DNA from 4 places in the Mesorhizobium sp. LSJC269B00 genome. Region 1 is predicted to be linked to each of the others. Evidence: predicted binding sites of a transcription regulator. Region 1 holds the regulator's gene; each other region holds the start of a gene.
The links. The regulator PhoB, encoded in region 1, activates phosphate uptake and scavenging genes when phosphate is short. The targets are predictions, from matches to a motif close to TGTCATNNANCTGTCAT.
Positions count from the first base shown of each region.

Region 1 (3,928 bases):
CCGACGACGCCTTTCGATCCGGCGACCGCGCTGCCGGTGCAGATTTATATGTGGGCAAACGAGGCTGAGCGCGCTTTTGTCGAGCGCATGTCCGGCGCCATCATCATCCTGCTCGTCTTCCTCATGGCCATGAACATCACCGCGATCGTGCTTCGGCGCCGGTTCGAGCGGCGCTGGTAGAAAAAAGGCAATTTGGTATGAACATCATGACCGAACAGTCCCTTGAAAATGCAGTGGGCGACAAAATGAACGCCAAGTCGAACGAAGTCATCAAGATGCGCGGCGACAAGGTCGGCGTCTTCTACGGCGAGAAGCAGGCGTTGTTCGACGTCAATCTCGACGTGCTTCAGAACCAGGTGACGGCGCTGATCGGCCCGTCCGGCTGCGGCAAGTCGACCTTCCTGCGCTGCCTCAACCGCATGAACGACACCATCGATTCGGCGCGGGTGACCGGCAAGATCACGCTCGATGAAGACGACATCTACGACAAGAACATCGATGTCGTCGAACTGCGCGCCCGCGTCGGCATGGTGTTCCAGAAACCCAACCCGTTCCCGAAGTCGATCTACGAGAACGTCGCCTACGGCCCGCGCATCCATGGGCTGGCCAAGCGCAAGTCCGACATGGACCAGATCGTCGAGCAGAGCCTGAAGAAGGCTGCGATCTGGAACGAGGTCAAGGACCGCCTGCAGGAGCCCGGCACCGGCCTGTCCGGCGGCCAGCAGCAGCGCCTGTGCATCGCGCGCGCCATCGCCGTGTCGCCGGAGGTGATCCTGATGGACGAGCCCTGCTCGGCGCTCGATCCGATCGCCACCGCCCGTGTCGAGGAGCTGATCGACGAACTGCGCCAGAACTACACGATCGTCATCGTCACCCACTCGATGCAGCAGGCGGCGCGCGTGTCGCAGCGCACGGCGATGTTCCATCTCGGCTATCTCGTCGAGGAGGGCGCCACCGACAAGATGTTCACCAACCCCGACGACAAGCGCACCCAGGACTACATTACCGGCCGCTTCGGCTGAGCCGTCCGGCGGGTGAATTTTCAGGCACGAGGACCAAGATCATGGGTGAACATACCGTCGCCTCCTTCGATGAAGAGCTCGGGCAGATCAGCAAGCTGATCCGCGACATGGGCGATCTGGCAGGCTCGATGGTCAGCGGCTCGACCAGGGCGCTGCTCAATTCGGACAATGCGCTGGCACAGCGTGTCGTTTCCGACGACGCCATCATGGATGCGCGCCAGCGCGAACTGGACGACCGCGCCATCACGCTGATCGCCAAGCGCCAGCCGATGGCCAACGATCTGCGCGCCGTGGTCGGCTCGATCCGCATGGCGGGCGACCTCGAGCGCATCGGCGATCTCGCCAAGAACATCGCCAAACGCGTCGGCACCGTAGGCTTGAGCGTCACGCCGCGCGACCTCTCGCACTCCATCGATGCCATGGCGCAACTGGTGCTGATCCAGGTGCAAGGCGTCGTCGAGGAATATGCCGCCACCGATGCGGCAGCTCTTGCAAAACTCAGGAATGACGACGAGCGCATCGACGTCAAATACACGTCCGTGTTTCGTGAGCTTTTGACCTACATGATGGAAGACCCTCGCAACATCACCGCCTGCACGCATCTCTTGTTCTGCGCCAAGAATCTTGAGCGCATCGGCGATCATGTCACCAACATCGCCGAAAATGCGTATTATGTGCTGACCGGCCAGCAATTGCCCGCCAATCGTCCGAAGCAGGACGAGACGGCGATGGCCACGCCGGCCTGATGAGGGTGAACTGCCTATGATCGCGCCACGCATCATGGTCGTGGAGGACGAGGAGCCGCTAGGCGTTCTCCTCCGCTACAACCTCGAATCCGAAGGCTATCAGGTCGAGGTGGTGACACGCGGGGACGAGGCCGAGATCCGCCTGCAGGAAAACGTGCCCGATCTCCTGGTGCTCGACTGGATGGTGCCGGCTGTCTCCGGCATCGAGCTCTGCCGGCGGCTTAGAGTGCGGCCCGAAACCGAGCGGCTGCCGATCATCATGCTGACCGCGCGCGGTGAGGAAAGCGATCGCGTGCGCGGCCTGTCCACCGGCGCCGACGACTATCTGGTCAAGCCATTCTCGACGCCGGAGTTCATGGCGCGCGTGAAGGCGCTGCTGCGCCGGGCCAAGCCGGAAGTGCTGTCCAGCGTGCTCAAGGTCGGCGACATCGTGCTCGACCGAGAATCGCACCGGGTCTACCGCAAGAAGAGCGAGATCAGGCTCGGACCGACCGAGTTCCGGCTGCTCGAATTCATGATGCGCCATCCCGGCCGCGTGTTCTCGCGCAGCCAACTGCTCGACAATGTCTGGGGCGAGACGATCTATATCGACGAGCGAACCGTCGACGTCCATGTCGGGCGCTTACGCAAAGCGGTCAACAACGGCCGCATGCCGGATGTCATCCGTACCATTCGCGGCGCCGGCTACGCGATCAGGGAAGACTAGGATGCTGCGCGTCGCGCCGTTGCCGGCCATTCACGCGACATGCTTGCCGGATTTGGGCTGAATACCCGGCGCAAAAATCTCCTGATCGACGAAGCCGAGCGCGCGCATGGCACAGCCTTCGCGGATCAGCGGCAGCTCGTTGGGCTCGGTGTCGAAGGAGATCGACTTCGAGTGCTGGCCGCCGGCGGTCTGGGCGATCGCTTCGCGCAATGCCGGTTCGATCAGGTCGAACGCGGCGGCGCTGACGCCGACCATGGCGACGGGGGCCGGGTCGATCAGCGCAAACAGGCTGCCGAGGCCGAAGCCGAGCGCCTCACCGGCCCTGCGATAGGCTTCGCGCTCCGGGCCATCGGTTTCGCGGGCGCGCGCGGCGAGTGCGCGCATATCAGCGTCGCCGATATCGACCGGCTCGGCATCTTCGCTCATCATTTTGGCGCTGCGCCAGATGGCGTAGTTTCCGGCATAGGCCTCGACGCAGCCGCGCCGCCCGCAGCGGCAGAGCGCGCCGCCCGGACGGTGGATCATGTGGCCGAACTCGCCGCCCGAGGAATGGGTGCCGGTGAACAGTTCGCCTTTCAGCACCAGGCCCATGCCGATGCCGTGCGACAAGAGGATGGCGATAAAATTGTCGCGGTAGCGCTCGGGCTGGCGCCATTGCAGCGCCACCGCCATCATGTTGCAATCGTTCTCCATGGTGGCAGGAATGCCGAATTCCGCTTCCAACATGTCGGCGAAGGCAATGTCGGTCAGTGGCGTGATCGGCGACCACAGCATGGCGCGCGCCTGCGAATCGGTGATGCCCTGGATGCCCATGGCAATGCGGGCGATGCTCTGGACATCGAGGTCGGGATCCTCAAGCCGCCGCCGGACGATTGCTACGCATTCGCCAATCAGCTCGTCGCGCGGCTTGGTCAGCGTGTCCAGCCGGCGCTGTTCCTCGGCGACGACGTGGCCGGCATAGTCGATGACGGTGACGGACAGGAAATTGAGCGACAGCACGACGGTCATCACCGCCGCCGCTTCCGGGTTGAGACCAAGGCCCACCTGCGGCCGGCCGCGTTTCAGTGCGCCGGTCTCGCCAGGTTTGCCTTCAATCAGGATGCCTTCTTGAATCAGATCAGACGAGATTGCCGATATGGTCGAGTGGCTGAGGCCGGTGGTCGCCGCAATCTCGGTCCGCGACGGCTGGCCGGCCCGGCGCACGGCTGAAATCACCATCGCACGGTTGCGACGGCGCAGATCGTCGTGGCGGATTCCAACCGACATTTGTTTCCTCCCGGCCTCCTCGCGCCTCATGATAGTGAAGGCGTTCGACGGCACCAGCCAAATATTGGCAGACGCCGGCAGCCCTGTCATTGTTTATTGCGGACCTCGAAAAAATTCGGCACGGCCATCAGAATCCATCAGAATCGATGTTGACAGCGCCTTATCATTGAGCCAGTATTTTTTCGAGG
Region 1 covers NZ_AYVN01000016.1:85,433-89,360, forward strand. Annotated here, with positions in the region: gene pstA (phosphate ABC transporter permease PstA) at 1-180, shown strand, start outside; gene pstB (phosphate ABC transporter ATP-binding protein PstB) at 198-1,022, shown strand; gene phoU (phosphate signaling complex protein PhoU) at 1,064-1,768, shown strand; gene phoB (phosphate regulon transcriptional regulator PhoB) at 1,785-2,474, shown strand; gene X771_RS138810 (ROK family protein) at 2,505-3,740, opposite strand.

Region 2 (3,928 bases), on a different contig from region 1:
GCAGTCTAGCGCGCCGCGACATTGTTGCGGTGCACAAAAATCACTAGATAAAGAGAGACAAACAGGGGTGAATGCGATGAGTGAAACCAGCCATCATGTCGTTGTCGTCGGCGCAGGGTTCGGCGGTCTCGAACTCACCCGGGCGCTGGCCGGCGCACCCGTGCGCATCACCATGATCGACAAGCGCAACCATCACCTTTTCCAGCCGCTGCTTTACCAGGTGGCGACCACCTCGCTGGCGACCTCGGAAGTTGCCTGGCCGATCCGTCATCTGCTGCGCAAGCGCGAGGACGTGACGACCCTGCTCGGCAACGTCACCGGCGTCGACCGTCCAGGCAAACGCGTGCTGCTTGAGGACGGCAGTTCTGTTCCCTACGACACGCTGGTGCTCGCCACCGGCGCGCGTCATGCTTATTTCGGCCACGACGAATGGGAGCCTTTCGCGCCCGGGCTGAAGACGCTTGAAGACGCAACCACCATTCGGCGGCGCATCCTGCTCGCCTTCGAGCAGGCCGAGCGCGAGACCGATCCGGCCAAGCGCCAGGCACTGCTGACACTGGTCATCGTCGGCGGCGGCCCGACCGGCGTGGAGCTTGCCGGCACCATTGTCGAACTCGCGCATGAAACGCTGCGCGGCGAATTCCGCAACATCGACACGCGTGAGGCGCGTGTGGTGCTGGTCGAGGCCGGAGACAGGATCCTAGCCAATTTCGCGCCAAAGCTGTCCGACTATGCGCGCAAGGCGCTGGAGCGGCGGGGCGTCACGGTCGAGCTTGGCCGCGCCGTCACGCGCCTCGATGCCGAAGGCGTCGTCTTTGGCGATACGCATCTGCAGGCGCGAACCATCCTGTGGGCCGCCGGCGTGGCGGCTTCACCCGCGGGAGAGTGGCTGGGCGCGCCGGTGGACCGGGCGGGCAGGGTAATGGTCGAGCCCGATCTGACCGTGCCGAACAGTCCTGAAATCTTCGTCATCGGCGACACCGCGCATGTCTTGCGGCCGGACGGCAAACCGGTGCCCGGCGTGGCGCCCTCGGCCAAGCAGGAGGGCAAGCATGTCGCCGCGACGATCAGGGCGCGGCTGGCCGGCGATGGCGCGCCGCGGCCTTTCCGCTACAAACATGCCGGCGACCTGGCGACGATCGGCAAGTGGGCAGCCGCGATCGATTTCGGCTCGATCAAGCTCACGGGATGGCTTGCCTGGTGGCTGTGGGGCGTGGCGCATATCTACTTCCTGATCGGTTTCCGCAACCGGCTCTCGGTGTCGCTTAGCTGGCTATGGATCTATTTCACCGGCCAGCGCAGCGCGCGGCTGATCACCCAGGGCGACGATGACAAGGGCTGAGGTTCTCAACCGCGGCCAAGGATATTCATCCAGCCGTCACCTTTTGCTGATCGACTGACTTCCCGATGGACATGGCCGGTTTTCGGCGCGAAGCTTCCGCCCGGGGCTGGGATCTTGTCACGTCGCTGGGAAGGAAAACCAATGCCGCATCTCAATTACCCCGTCTCCCGCCGTAGTTTTCTTGCCGGTACGGCCGCCAGCGGGGCGCTGATCATGCTCCATCCGTTTTCCGCCCGCGCGCAGGCCAATCAGGCGCATCTGAGGATCATGGAGACCACCGACATCCATGTGAATGTGCTGCCTTACGACTACTACGCCGACAAAGCCAACGACACGATGGGCCTGTCACGGACGGCCTCACTGATCGCGGCGGTGCGCAAGGAAGCCACCAATGCGATGCTGATCGACAATGGCGATCTTTTGCAGGGCAATCCGATGGGCGATTACATCGCCTATGAGAAGGGCCTCAAGGAAGGCGATCTGCATCCGATCATGAAGGGCATGAACCTGCTGGGCTATGAATGCTCGACGCTCGGCAATCACGAGTTCAATTACGGCCTGTCGTTCCTCGACAAGGTGCTGGCCGGAGCCAATTTCCCCTTCGTCTGCGCCAATCTGATCCGCGGCACCGAGCTTGCCGCCAAACCGCGCGACGACAAGCTCTACCTCAAGCCCTATGTCATCCTCGACAAGAAGATCAAGGACGGGTCGGGCGCCGAGCAGCCGATCAAGATCGGCATCATCGGCTTTGTGCCGCCGCAGATCATGGTCTGGGACCTGAAGAACCTGGAAGGCAATGTCAGGACGCGCGACATCGTCGAGGCGGCCAGGGCATGGGTGCCGCAGATCAAGGAGGAGGGCGCCGACATCGTCATCGCGCTCTCGCATTCCGGCATCGATATCAAGCAGGGCGACGGCATGGAGAACGCCTCCTTCTTCGTCGCCGGCGTCGAAGGCATCGATGCGGTGTTCACCGGCCATCAGCATCTCGTCTTCCCCGGCAAGAAGGATTTTCAGGCGCTCGAAGGCGTCGACACCGAGAAAGGCACGCTGCAGGGCAAGCCCGCCGTGATGGGCGGTTTCTGGGGCTCGCATATGGGACTGATCGATCTGCTTCTGGAACGGGACGGATCGAAATGGCGCGTAGCCTCGGCCACATCGGAGGCAAGGCCGATCTACCAGCGCGTCGACAAGGCAAACAAGCCGACGGTGGCGGACGACCAGCGCGTCGTCGATGCGCTGAAGGCGGACCATGAGGCGACACTTGCCTATGTCCGCCGACCGGTCGGCAAGACCTCGGCGCCGCTCTATTCCTATTTCGCGCTGGTCGCCGACGATCCGTCGGTGCAGATCGTCAACCAGGCGCAGAGCTGGTACCTCAAGGACATATTGAAGAGCACGCAGTGGAAGGATGTGCCGCTGCTGTCGGCGGCAGCACCCTTCAAGGCCGGCGGGCGCAACGGCGCCGACTACTATACCGACGTGCCGGTGGGCGACATCGCCATCAAGAACGTCGCCGACCTCTATCTCTATCCGAACACGGTGCGCGCCGTCGAAATCACCGGCGCGCAAGTGAAGGAATGGCTGGAAATGTCGGCCGGCATTTTCAGGAAGATCGAGCCGGGCAAGGCCGACCAGGCGCTCATCGACACCGAATTCCCGTCCTACAATTTCGATGTGATCGATGGCGTCAGCTACGGAATAGACCTGTCGCAGCTGCCGAAATACGATGCCAAGGGTGGCGTCGCCAATGCCGGCTCGAACCGCATCGTCGGCCTCAGCTTCGACGGCAAGCCTATTGATCCGGCAGCGAAATTCGTCGTCGCCACCAACAATTACCGCGCCGGCGGTGGCGGCAATTTCCCCGACATCAATGCCTCGAAGATCATCTACGAGGCGCCGGACACCAACCGCGACGTGATCGTGCGCTACGTCGTCAGCGAAGGCACGATCAATCCCTCGGCCGACGACAATTGGTCGTTCACGCCGCTGCCCGGCACCAGCGTCGTGTTCGAGACCGGCCCCAAAGCGAAGGATTTTATATCGGGAGTGAAATCGCTCAAGATCGAGCCGGCCGGCGAGGGCGAATCCGGGTTTGCGAAGTATCGCATCCTGCTTTGAGGCAACGTGCAGCTAACAGGGAAAACGAGCGGGCATACGCCCGCTCAATCACGCTTCGGATCAGGCTTTGTAGACCACTTGGCGCACGTCGATGTAGCTGGCTCTAAAGCCGGCTTCGCAATAGTGGAGATAAAATTCCCAAAGCTTCTTGAAGCGGTCGTCGAAGCCGAGCGGGACGATCTTTTCCCACGACGCCCAGAAGCGGTTGCGCCATTCGGCAAGCGTGCGGGCATAGTCGTCCGGAAAGACGCGCTCGCGCAGATGGGCAAGGCCATGGTCGCTGCCCAGCGTCTTCAGGATCGACGGCGTCGGCAGCATGCCGCCTGGGAAGACATAGCGCTGGATGAAATCCGGCCTCGCCCGATAGGTGTCGTAGGCGGCCTCGTTGATGGTGATGATCTGCAGGCCGGCGGTGCCGCCGGGCCTCAAGCACGCCTTCATCTTGCCGAAAAATACCGGCCAATA
Region 2 covers NZ_AYVN01000005.1:499,265-503,192, forward strand. Annotated here, with positions in the region: gene X771_RS149360 (NAD(P)/FAD-dependent oxidoreductase) at 77-1,342, shown strand; gene X771_RS149355 (bifunctional 2',3'-cyclic-nucleotide 2'-phosphodiesterase/3'-nucleotidase) at 1,484-3,463, shown strand; gene X771_RS149350 (cyclopropane-fatty-acyl-phospholipid synthase family protein) at 3,524-3,928, opposite strand, start outside.
Region 2: X771_RS149355 (bifunctional 2',3'-cyclic-nucleotide 2'-phosphodiesterase/3'-nucleotidase) is a predicted target of PhoB. The motif match lies at 1,366-1,382, and genes of this name have one in related genera.

Region 3 (3,928 bases), on a different contig from region 1:
GCACCTGCGGCCGCAGGCAGCAGATGCCGCGCACGACGAGATCGATCTCGACGCCGGCACGGCTGGCGTCATAGAGCGCATCAATGATGTTGGGATCGACGAGCGCGTTCATCTTCATCCAGATGCGCGCCGGACGGCCAGCCAGCGCGTGGGCGACCTCGTCGGCAATGTGCTTGAGGATACGGCTGCGCAGCGTAAACGGCGAGATGGCGATCCGCATCTCATCGGTCGGCTCGGCATAGCCGGTGATGAAGTTGAACAGCTGGGCGACATCGCGCGCGATCGTCGGATCGGTGGTGAAGAAGGACAGGTCGGTGTAGATGCGCGCGGTCACCGGATGGTAGTTGCCGGTGCCGAGATGGACATAGTTGCGCAGCTTGCCGTCCTCGCGCCGCACCACAAGCGACATTTTCGCATGGGTTTTGAGTTCGAGGAAGCCGAACACGACCTGGACGCCGGCGCGTTCGAGGTCGCGCGCCCAGCGGATGTTGGCTTCCTCGTCGAAGCGCGCCTTGAGCTCGACCAGGGCGGTTACCGACTTGCCGGCCTCGGCCGCGTCGACCAAGGCGCGCACGATCGGGCTGTCGTTGGAGGTGCGGTAGAGCGTCTGCTTGATCGCCACCACCTCCGGGTCGGCCATCGCCTGGCGCAGGAACTGGACCACCACGTCGAAGGATTCATAGGGGTGGTGGACGACGATGTCCTTCTCGCGGATGGCCGCGAAACAGTCGCCGCCATGCTCGCGGATGCGCTCGGGAAAGCGTGGATTGTAGGGGGTGAACTTCAGGTCGTCGCGTGGCACGGCGACGATCTCGGAAATCTGGCTGAGCGCCAGCGGGCCGGTCAGAACGCTGATGCGGCTCGAAGAGACGCCAAGCTCGCCGGCGACGAACTCGCGCAATTCGCCGGGCATCGACTTGTCGAATTCGATGCGGATGACCGAACCGCGGCGGCGCCGCTTCAGCGCCGTCTCGAACAGGCGCACGAGATCTTCCGACTCTTCCTCGACCTCGATATCGCTGTCCCGGATGATGCGGAAGGTGCCGGAACCCTTGACCTCATAGCCGGGGAACAGCTTCCCGATATAGAGGCCGACAGCCTCCTCCAGTGGAATGAAGCGAACGTGCTGCTTGCGGTCGGGCAGGCGGATGAAGCGCTTCAGCGCCACCGGCAGGCGCAGAAGTGCGCTCATCTCCTCGCCATTCTTGCGGTGGCGCAATTGCAGCGCCATCGAGAAGCCGAGATTGGGAATGAACGGAAACGGATGCGCCGGGTCGATCGACAGTGGAGTCAGGACCGGGAAGACCTGGTCCTGGAAATGGTCTTCCAGCCAGACTTTCTCATCCTTGGTCAGTGCATCGCGGGTGATGCTCTCAATGCCTTCCTTGTTGAGCAGCAGCATCAGCGCCGAAAGGCTGTTCTGCTGGTCCTCCTGCAGCCGCTCGACCTCGCGCAGCAATTGTTCCAGCTGCTGCTCCGGCGTGCGGCCGTCGGGGCTCTTGAGCGCAATGCCTTCGCGCACCTGGCCGGCAAGGCCGGCGACGCGGACCATGAAGAATTCGTCGAGATTGGCGGCTGAAATTGACAGGAAACGGACGCGTTCGAGCAGCGGATGGTGCTGGTTCTGGGATTCCTCGAGCACACGCCGGTTGAACTGCAGCCAGGAGAACTCACGGTTGACGAACCGATCGGGGTTGCCGCCCTCGGGGCTCGCCACCTCGACATTGATGAATTCGCTCTGCACCGGCTTCAGTTCGTTCATGGTTCCTGCTCTTCCCCCGCCAACCGTCCCTTGGAGCGCCGCTGGACGTGCCATGCCTCTAACACGCTTTTGTGGCGCATGACCCTTCGGCGAAAACCGTTCCGATTTCAGGGACATGCACTTAACCGGCTCAACGTATCCTCTGACAGGCTTTTGCGACAGTTTCATTTCATCGATCTTGCAAACAGGCCTGTTATGTTCCAGATGCTTTTCGACGAGATCAAGGAGACGACGATGGCAGGCGGTTCCATTCCCCATTTCCAGAACGATGCGGGCCATCCGGCAATCGACATCGGCGTCAAGGAATTCATGTGCACCGGCGCCAACCCGCCCTTCGACCACCCGCATGTGTTCCTCGACATGGGCGACGACAATGAAAAGGTCTGTCCCTACTGCTCGACGCTCTACCGCTATTCGGCGAAGCTGAGGGCGACGGAAACGCTGCCGGCTGGTTGCCTTTATATCGACCAGGCCGCCTGATCCTTCCGCGACAAGCCCGATGGAAGACATCAGGTCCCGGCAGGTCATAATCGCCGGGGCCGGCATCGCCGGGCTGACCGCTGCCCTTGCCTTCGCCGGACGGGGTTATCCGGTAAAGCTTATCGAACAGGCACAGCACCTCGAAGCGGCCGGCGCCGGCATCCAGCTTTCGCCCAACGCAACACGCATTCTTGGAAAACTCGGCGTGCTCGACCGACTGCTGCCCGCAGCGTTGCGGCCGGAAGCGGTCGTGCTCAAGGACGCCGGGACGCTGCGCGAACTGGCGCGGGTACCGCTCGGGCACGCCGCCGAAGCGCGCTGGCAGTCGCCTTATCTCGTTGCTCACCGCGCAGATCTGCAGGCAGCGCTGTTGGCGCAAATGGCTGAACGGCCGGAGATTGAGTTCATCACTGGCGCCCGCGTGACCGGCATCGTCAAAGACGCGCAATATGTCGCCGTGACCGCCGAAGTGGACGGCCGCGAGATCGAGGCACGCGGCAAACTGCTGGTCGGCGCCGACGGCGTCTGGTCGGCGGTCCGGGCGCAACTCGCAGGCGAGGACTTCGTCAAAAGCCGTTTTTCGGGCGAACTCGCCTGGCGAGTCACGATCGCGGCCGAGAGCGCCTCCGGCGAAGCCTTTGTCGCGATCGGCGCCGCCGACTGCGTCACCACGTTCCTGCATCCAGGCTTCCACATGGTCGCCTATCCCGTCAGCAAAGGCCGGGCCTTCAATCTCGCCGCCTTCACCAAGGGCGAGCGCATGGCCGAAGGTTGGTCGGGCCATGCCGATCCCGCGATCCTCACGGCTGCCCTGCGCGGCACCGCGCCGGGCCTGACGAAGCTTGTGGCACTGGCCGGCCCATGGACGGCCTTTCCGATCCACACCGTCGAACAACAGCGGTGGACGAGCCCGCAGGGCATCGCGCTGATCGGCGACGCTGCGCATGCGATGACGCCGTTTGCCGCACAGGGCGCGGCAATGGCGATCGAAGATGCCATCACGCTTGCCGACGCTATCGCCGATTTCCCTGGCGATCTGCCCAGAAGTTTTCAAATCTGGGAAAATCTTCGGCGGCCGCGTGTCGCCAAGGCCGCGCGTCGTGGGGCCGTAAACCGCCTCGCCTGGCATGCTGCCGGCCCGGTGGCGATCGCCCGCAATCTGTTCCTGGCCATGCGCTCGCCCGACAAGCTCGCCGCCGACCTCGACTGGCTCTATGGATGGCGAGCGGACGCTCGGCAGTCTAGATCGTCGACTTAGCGATCCTTCCGACCGCCCTCTGTCCTGCCGGACATCTCCCCCGCAAGGGGGGAGATTGGATGTCGCCGTCGCCTTCGCCAAAATCGCCGGCGTCGCAGCAGGAGCGCCGCGGGCAAAACGGCTGATCTCCCCCCTTGCGGGGGCGATGGCCGGCAGGCCAGAGGGGGGTGCTGTCCCGCTGACTTCAAAAGATCCAACACTGTCGCGGTGCGATGAAGGACTGCTAGTTATAAAACCGCATCGACAAGCCCAGCGAGGCCGGCAGCGGGTTCCACCAGCCGGTGCGCAGGCCGGCGGTGCGCAGGCCGGCGGCTGTCCAGGTGTTACAGCCGACAAGCGCGTTGAAATGGCCGTTCGCCTCGAAGAAGCGGTCGAAGCTGGAATAGGCGGCGTTCTCGATGACGACCGGACCATGCGGCCCTTGCTGG
Region 3 covers NZ_AYVN01000014.1:132,336-136,263, reverse strand. Annotated here, with positions in the region: gene X771_RS140125 (RNA degradosome polyphosphate kinase) at 1-1,762, opposite strand, end outside; gene X771_RS140130 (zinc-finger domain-containing protein) at 1,997-2,242, shown strand; gene X771_RS140135 (FAD-dependent monooxygenase) at 2,262-3,500, shown strand; gene X771_RS140140 (TIGR02117 family protein) at 3,724-3,928, opposite strand, start outside.
Region 3: X771_RS140125 (RNA degradosome polyphosphate kinase) is a predicted target of PhoB. The motif match lies at 1,918-1,934, and genes of this name have one in related genera.

Region 4 (3,928 bases), on a different contig from region 1:
GGCCACAAGGAATTGATGCGCGTGATGACGGCTGCCGGCTACGCCGTGGAAACGCAAGGCTTTCCCAATGCCTGAGGCGATCCGATGAAGGATTACGAGCACCCGTTCTTCCGGCCGCTGTGGCGGCGCGTTGCCGTCGTCGCCGTCTGCGTGATCTGGGCCGGAATAGAATTCGCCTCCGGCACCCCATTCTGGGGCATCATTGCGCTCGGCTTTGCCGCCTACGCGGTGTGGCAGTTCTTCTATCTTTACAAGCCGGTGGAGGAGAGCAAGGCTGCGCCTGATCGACCGCAGACCGGCGAAGCGAAGGCGGACGCCGAACCGAAGGAATGAAGCGGCCGCGGCTCGGAAGGGCTTGCGGGTCGGACACTGGACACCTGGCGTATCGCCTACGTCGGTGATTGCCGGAACGTCCCTCGCTTCGTCATCCTAGGGTCTTCGCGACGGAGCTTCGTTCCTGCTTCGCCCTAGGATGACGAAGTTGAGAGGCCGACCTCGAAGACTTGCGATAGGAGACAAAACATGTCGAAACTGCTCGTCAAAGCCGACAAGGGCCATGGCCGCGTCGCCCATGTCACGCCCAAAAGCGCCGGATGGACCTATGTCGGCTTCGACCTGCACCGGCTGAAGCCGGGCGAGACCGCATCCGGCAAGACGCAGGATCGCGAAGTCTGCCTGGTGTTCGTCACCGGCAAGGGCACGGCAAAGGCCAGCGGCCAGCAACTCGGCCTGCTCGGCGAGCGCATGTCGCCCTTCGAGGGCAAGCCGTGGTCGGTCTATATCCCGGAGGGTTCGGACTGGTCGGTCACCGCCGACACCGATCTCGAACTCGCGGTCTGCTCGGCGCCGGGCCTGGGCGGCGGCTTGCCCATTCGCGTCATCGCACCCGACGACCTCGGCCAGGAGACTCGGGGCAAAGGCACCAACACGCGCTACGTCACCAACATATTGCCCGAGGGCAAGCCCGCCGACTCGCTGCTGGTGGTCGAGGTCATCACGCCCGGCGGCCACACATCGAGCTACCCGCCGCACAAGCACGATCAGGACAATCTGCCGGCCGAATCCTATCTTGAGGAAACCTATTACCACCGCCTCAACCCGCCGCAGGGCTTTGCCTTCCAGCGCGTCTACACCGACGCCGACAAGTCGGGCGCCCGCGAACTGGACGAGGCGATGGCGATCGAGGACGGCGATGTCGTGCTGGTGCCCAAGGGCTATCATCCGTGCGCGGCCTGTCACGGCTACGACCTCTATTACCTTAACGTCATGGCCGGGCCGAAGCGGACGTGGAAGTTCCACAACGCGCCCGAGCACGAATGGCTCATGAAGGCCTGATCGGCCTTCGCTTGCGCCGGAAGAAAAATCGTCGGCTAACGATCCATGGGGTCGATTTGCCTTCGAAAACTCGCATAAGCTTCGTCAATCCGTCATGGAAATCACCTATGGCAGCGGGCTGACGAGGATTTTTTTCGATGCGCTACGCCATCTATTTCACCCCGAGGCAGGACGAGCCGCTGGCGCGGATCGCCGCCAACTGGCTGGGCCGCGACCCCTTTGGCGCCGCCGCGAGGCCGGTCGAGGCGGTGGGCGAGCTGTCGGCGGCCGAAGTCGCCTTTCACACCGCATCGGCGCGGCGCTACGGTTTTCATGCGACGCTGAAAGCGCCCTTCCGGTTGGCCGCCAACGAAACCGAAAGCTCGTTGCGCGCGGCGCTGGACGCCTTTGCCGAAGCAATGCCGACGGTCACCATCCCGCGCCTGGTCGTCAGCCAGATCGATGGTTTCTTCGCTTTGCTGCCGGAAGGCCCGCTGCCGCCGCTCAACCGTTTCGCCGATGATGTCGTGCTTAGCTTCGACCGTTTTCGCGCGCCGCTCACCGAGGCCGAGATCGAGCGGCGCAGCCCGGATTCGCTGAAGCCGGCCGAGTTCCGCAATCTCTGCCAGTGGGGCTATCCCTATGTGTTTGAGACCTTTCGCTTCCACATGACACTGTCCGGCCGGGCCGGGCCGCAGGAAAGCCAACGTCTGCGCGCGGCAATTGACAGCCTGTTCGCCGATGTGCTGCAGCAGCCGGTGCTGGTGGATGCGCTGACGCTGTTCGTCGAAACCGAACCGGGCGCTCCGTTCATGGTGCTTTCGCATCATGCGCTCGGCCGCCGCGCTGCCCGAAAAACCGCCTGACCGCAATTCGTCCGAGTAAGCAAAGACTGCCTGAATGACCGCCGAAACTGTTCTCCACAACGCCCGCATCGTGCTTGCCGACGAGATCGTCGAAGGGTCGCTCGTGCTGCGCGACGGTTTTATCTCCGGCGTCGACGCCGGCACCGGCCACACCGGGGGGAGCATGGGCGGCGAGGACATGGGCGGCGACTACATCATTCCCGGCCTGGTCGAGCTGCACACTGACCATCTCGAAGGCCACTATGCGCCGCGCCCGAAAGTGCGCTGGAACCCGATCGCCGCCGTCCTTGCCCATGACGCGCAGGTGGCCACCGCCGGCATCACCACCGTGCTCGACGCTTTGCGTGTCGGCATGGACGATGACGCGGATATTACCTCCGACGACATCCGCAAGCTCGCCGGCGCGATCGAGGACAGCGTCGCGAAAGACCGGTTGCGGGCCGACCATTTCCTGCACCTGCGCTGCGAGGTCTCGGCGCCGGATTGCTTGCGGGCTTTCGCCAATTTCGATGGCGACGAGCGGGTCAAGCTGGCCTCGCTGATGGACCATGCGCCGGGACAGCGTCAGTTCGTCAATCTCGAGACCTACGCCCATTACTATCAGCGCAAGCTGAAATTGACCGATCGCGACTTCCAATTGTTCTGCGAAAAGCGGATGTCGGAATCGGCGAAGAATTCGGGACCGAACCGGGTGGCGATATCAGCCGCCTGCAACGAGCGGGGCATTGTGCTGGCGAGCCATGACGATGCCACATCAGGCCATGTCGACGAGGCGATCGAGCAGGGCGTGCGCGTCGCGGAATTCCCGACCACGCTGGAAGCCGCCAAGGCCTCGAAGGATGCCGGGCTCGGCGTGCTGATGGGCGCGCCCAACGTCATGCGCGGCTCCTCGCATTCGGGCAATGTCTCGGCCCGCACGCTGGCCGGCGACGGCCTGCTCGACATATTGTCGTCCGACTACATTCCCTTCAGCCTGATCCAGTCGGCCTTCTTCCTCGGCGACGTCGTCGAGGGCATTTCCCTGCCGCAGGCGGTTGCGATGGTGTCGAAGAATCCGGCCGAGGCGATCGGCCTCAACGACCGCGGCGTCATCGAACAGGGCCGCCGCGCCGATCTGGTGCGTGTGCGCGTCGACGACCATGTGCCGGTCGTGCGCACTGTCTGGCGCCAAGGGCGCCGGGTCGCCTGATGGTCTTGGCGTCGATCGAGCGCGAACTCAGCAGCGAGGCCTTTCCGCTCCGCAACGGCGTGTTTGTCGCCGTCGTCGGCCCGAGCGGCGCCGGCAAGGATACGGTAATCGGCTATGCCCGCACCTTGTTTGCCGACGAGACGAGGCTGGAGTTCGTCCGCCGGGTCATCACCAGGCCGAGCGACGCGGCAAGCGAGGATCACGACACGCTGGCCGACGCAGCCTTTGCCGAAGCCGAGGCCGACGGCGCCTTCGCCATTTCCTGGGAGGCGCACGGGCTGCGCTACGGCATTCCGGCCGATGTCGACTGGTCGATAGCCAATGGCCATGTCGCCGTGGCCAATGTCTCGCGCGCAGTCATCCCGGTGCTGCGGGAGCGCTATGCCAATCTGGCTGTCGTCGAGATCACCGCTTCGCCGGAAATCCTCGCCGAGCGTCTCGCCCAGCGCGGCCGCGAATCGCGCGGCGAAGTGCTGGCTCGGCTCGCCCGCAGCGCCAATATCGCTTTGTCCGGCTCCGGCGTCACCTCGATCGACAATGGCGGCCGGCGCGAAGCCGC
Region 4 covers NZ_AYVN01000003.1:120,074-124,001, reverse strand. Annotated here, with positions in the region: gene iolE (myo-inosose-2 dehydratase) at 1-75, shown strand, start outside; gene X771_RS156280 (hypothetical protein) at 85-333, shown strand; gene iolB (5-deoxy-glucuronate isomerase) at 523-1,335, shown strand; gene X771_RS156290 (DUF1045 domain-containing protein) at 1,473-2,180, shown strand; gene X771_RS156295 (alpha-D-ribose 1-methylphosphonate 5-triphosphate diphosphatase) at 2,215-3,369, shown strand; gene phnN (phosphonate metabolism protein/1,5-bisphosphokinase (PRPP-forming) PhnN) at 3,366-3,928, shown strand, end outside.
Region 4: X771_RS156290 (DUF1045 domain-containing protein) is a predicted target of PhoB. The motif match lies at 1,415-1,431, and genes of this name have one in related genera.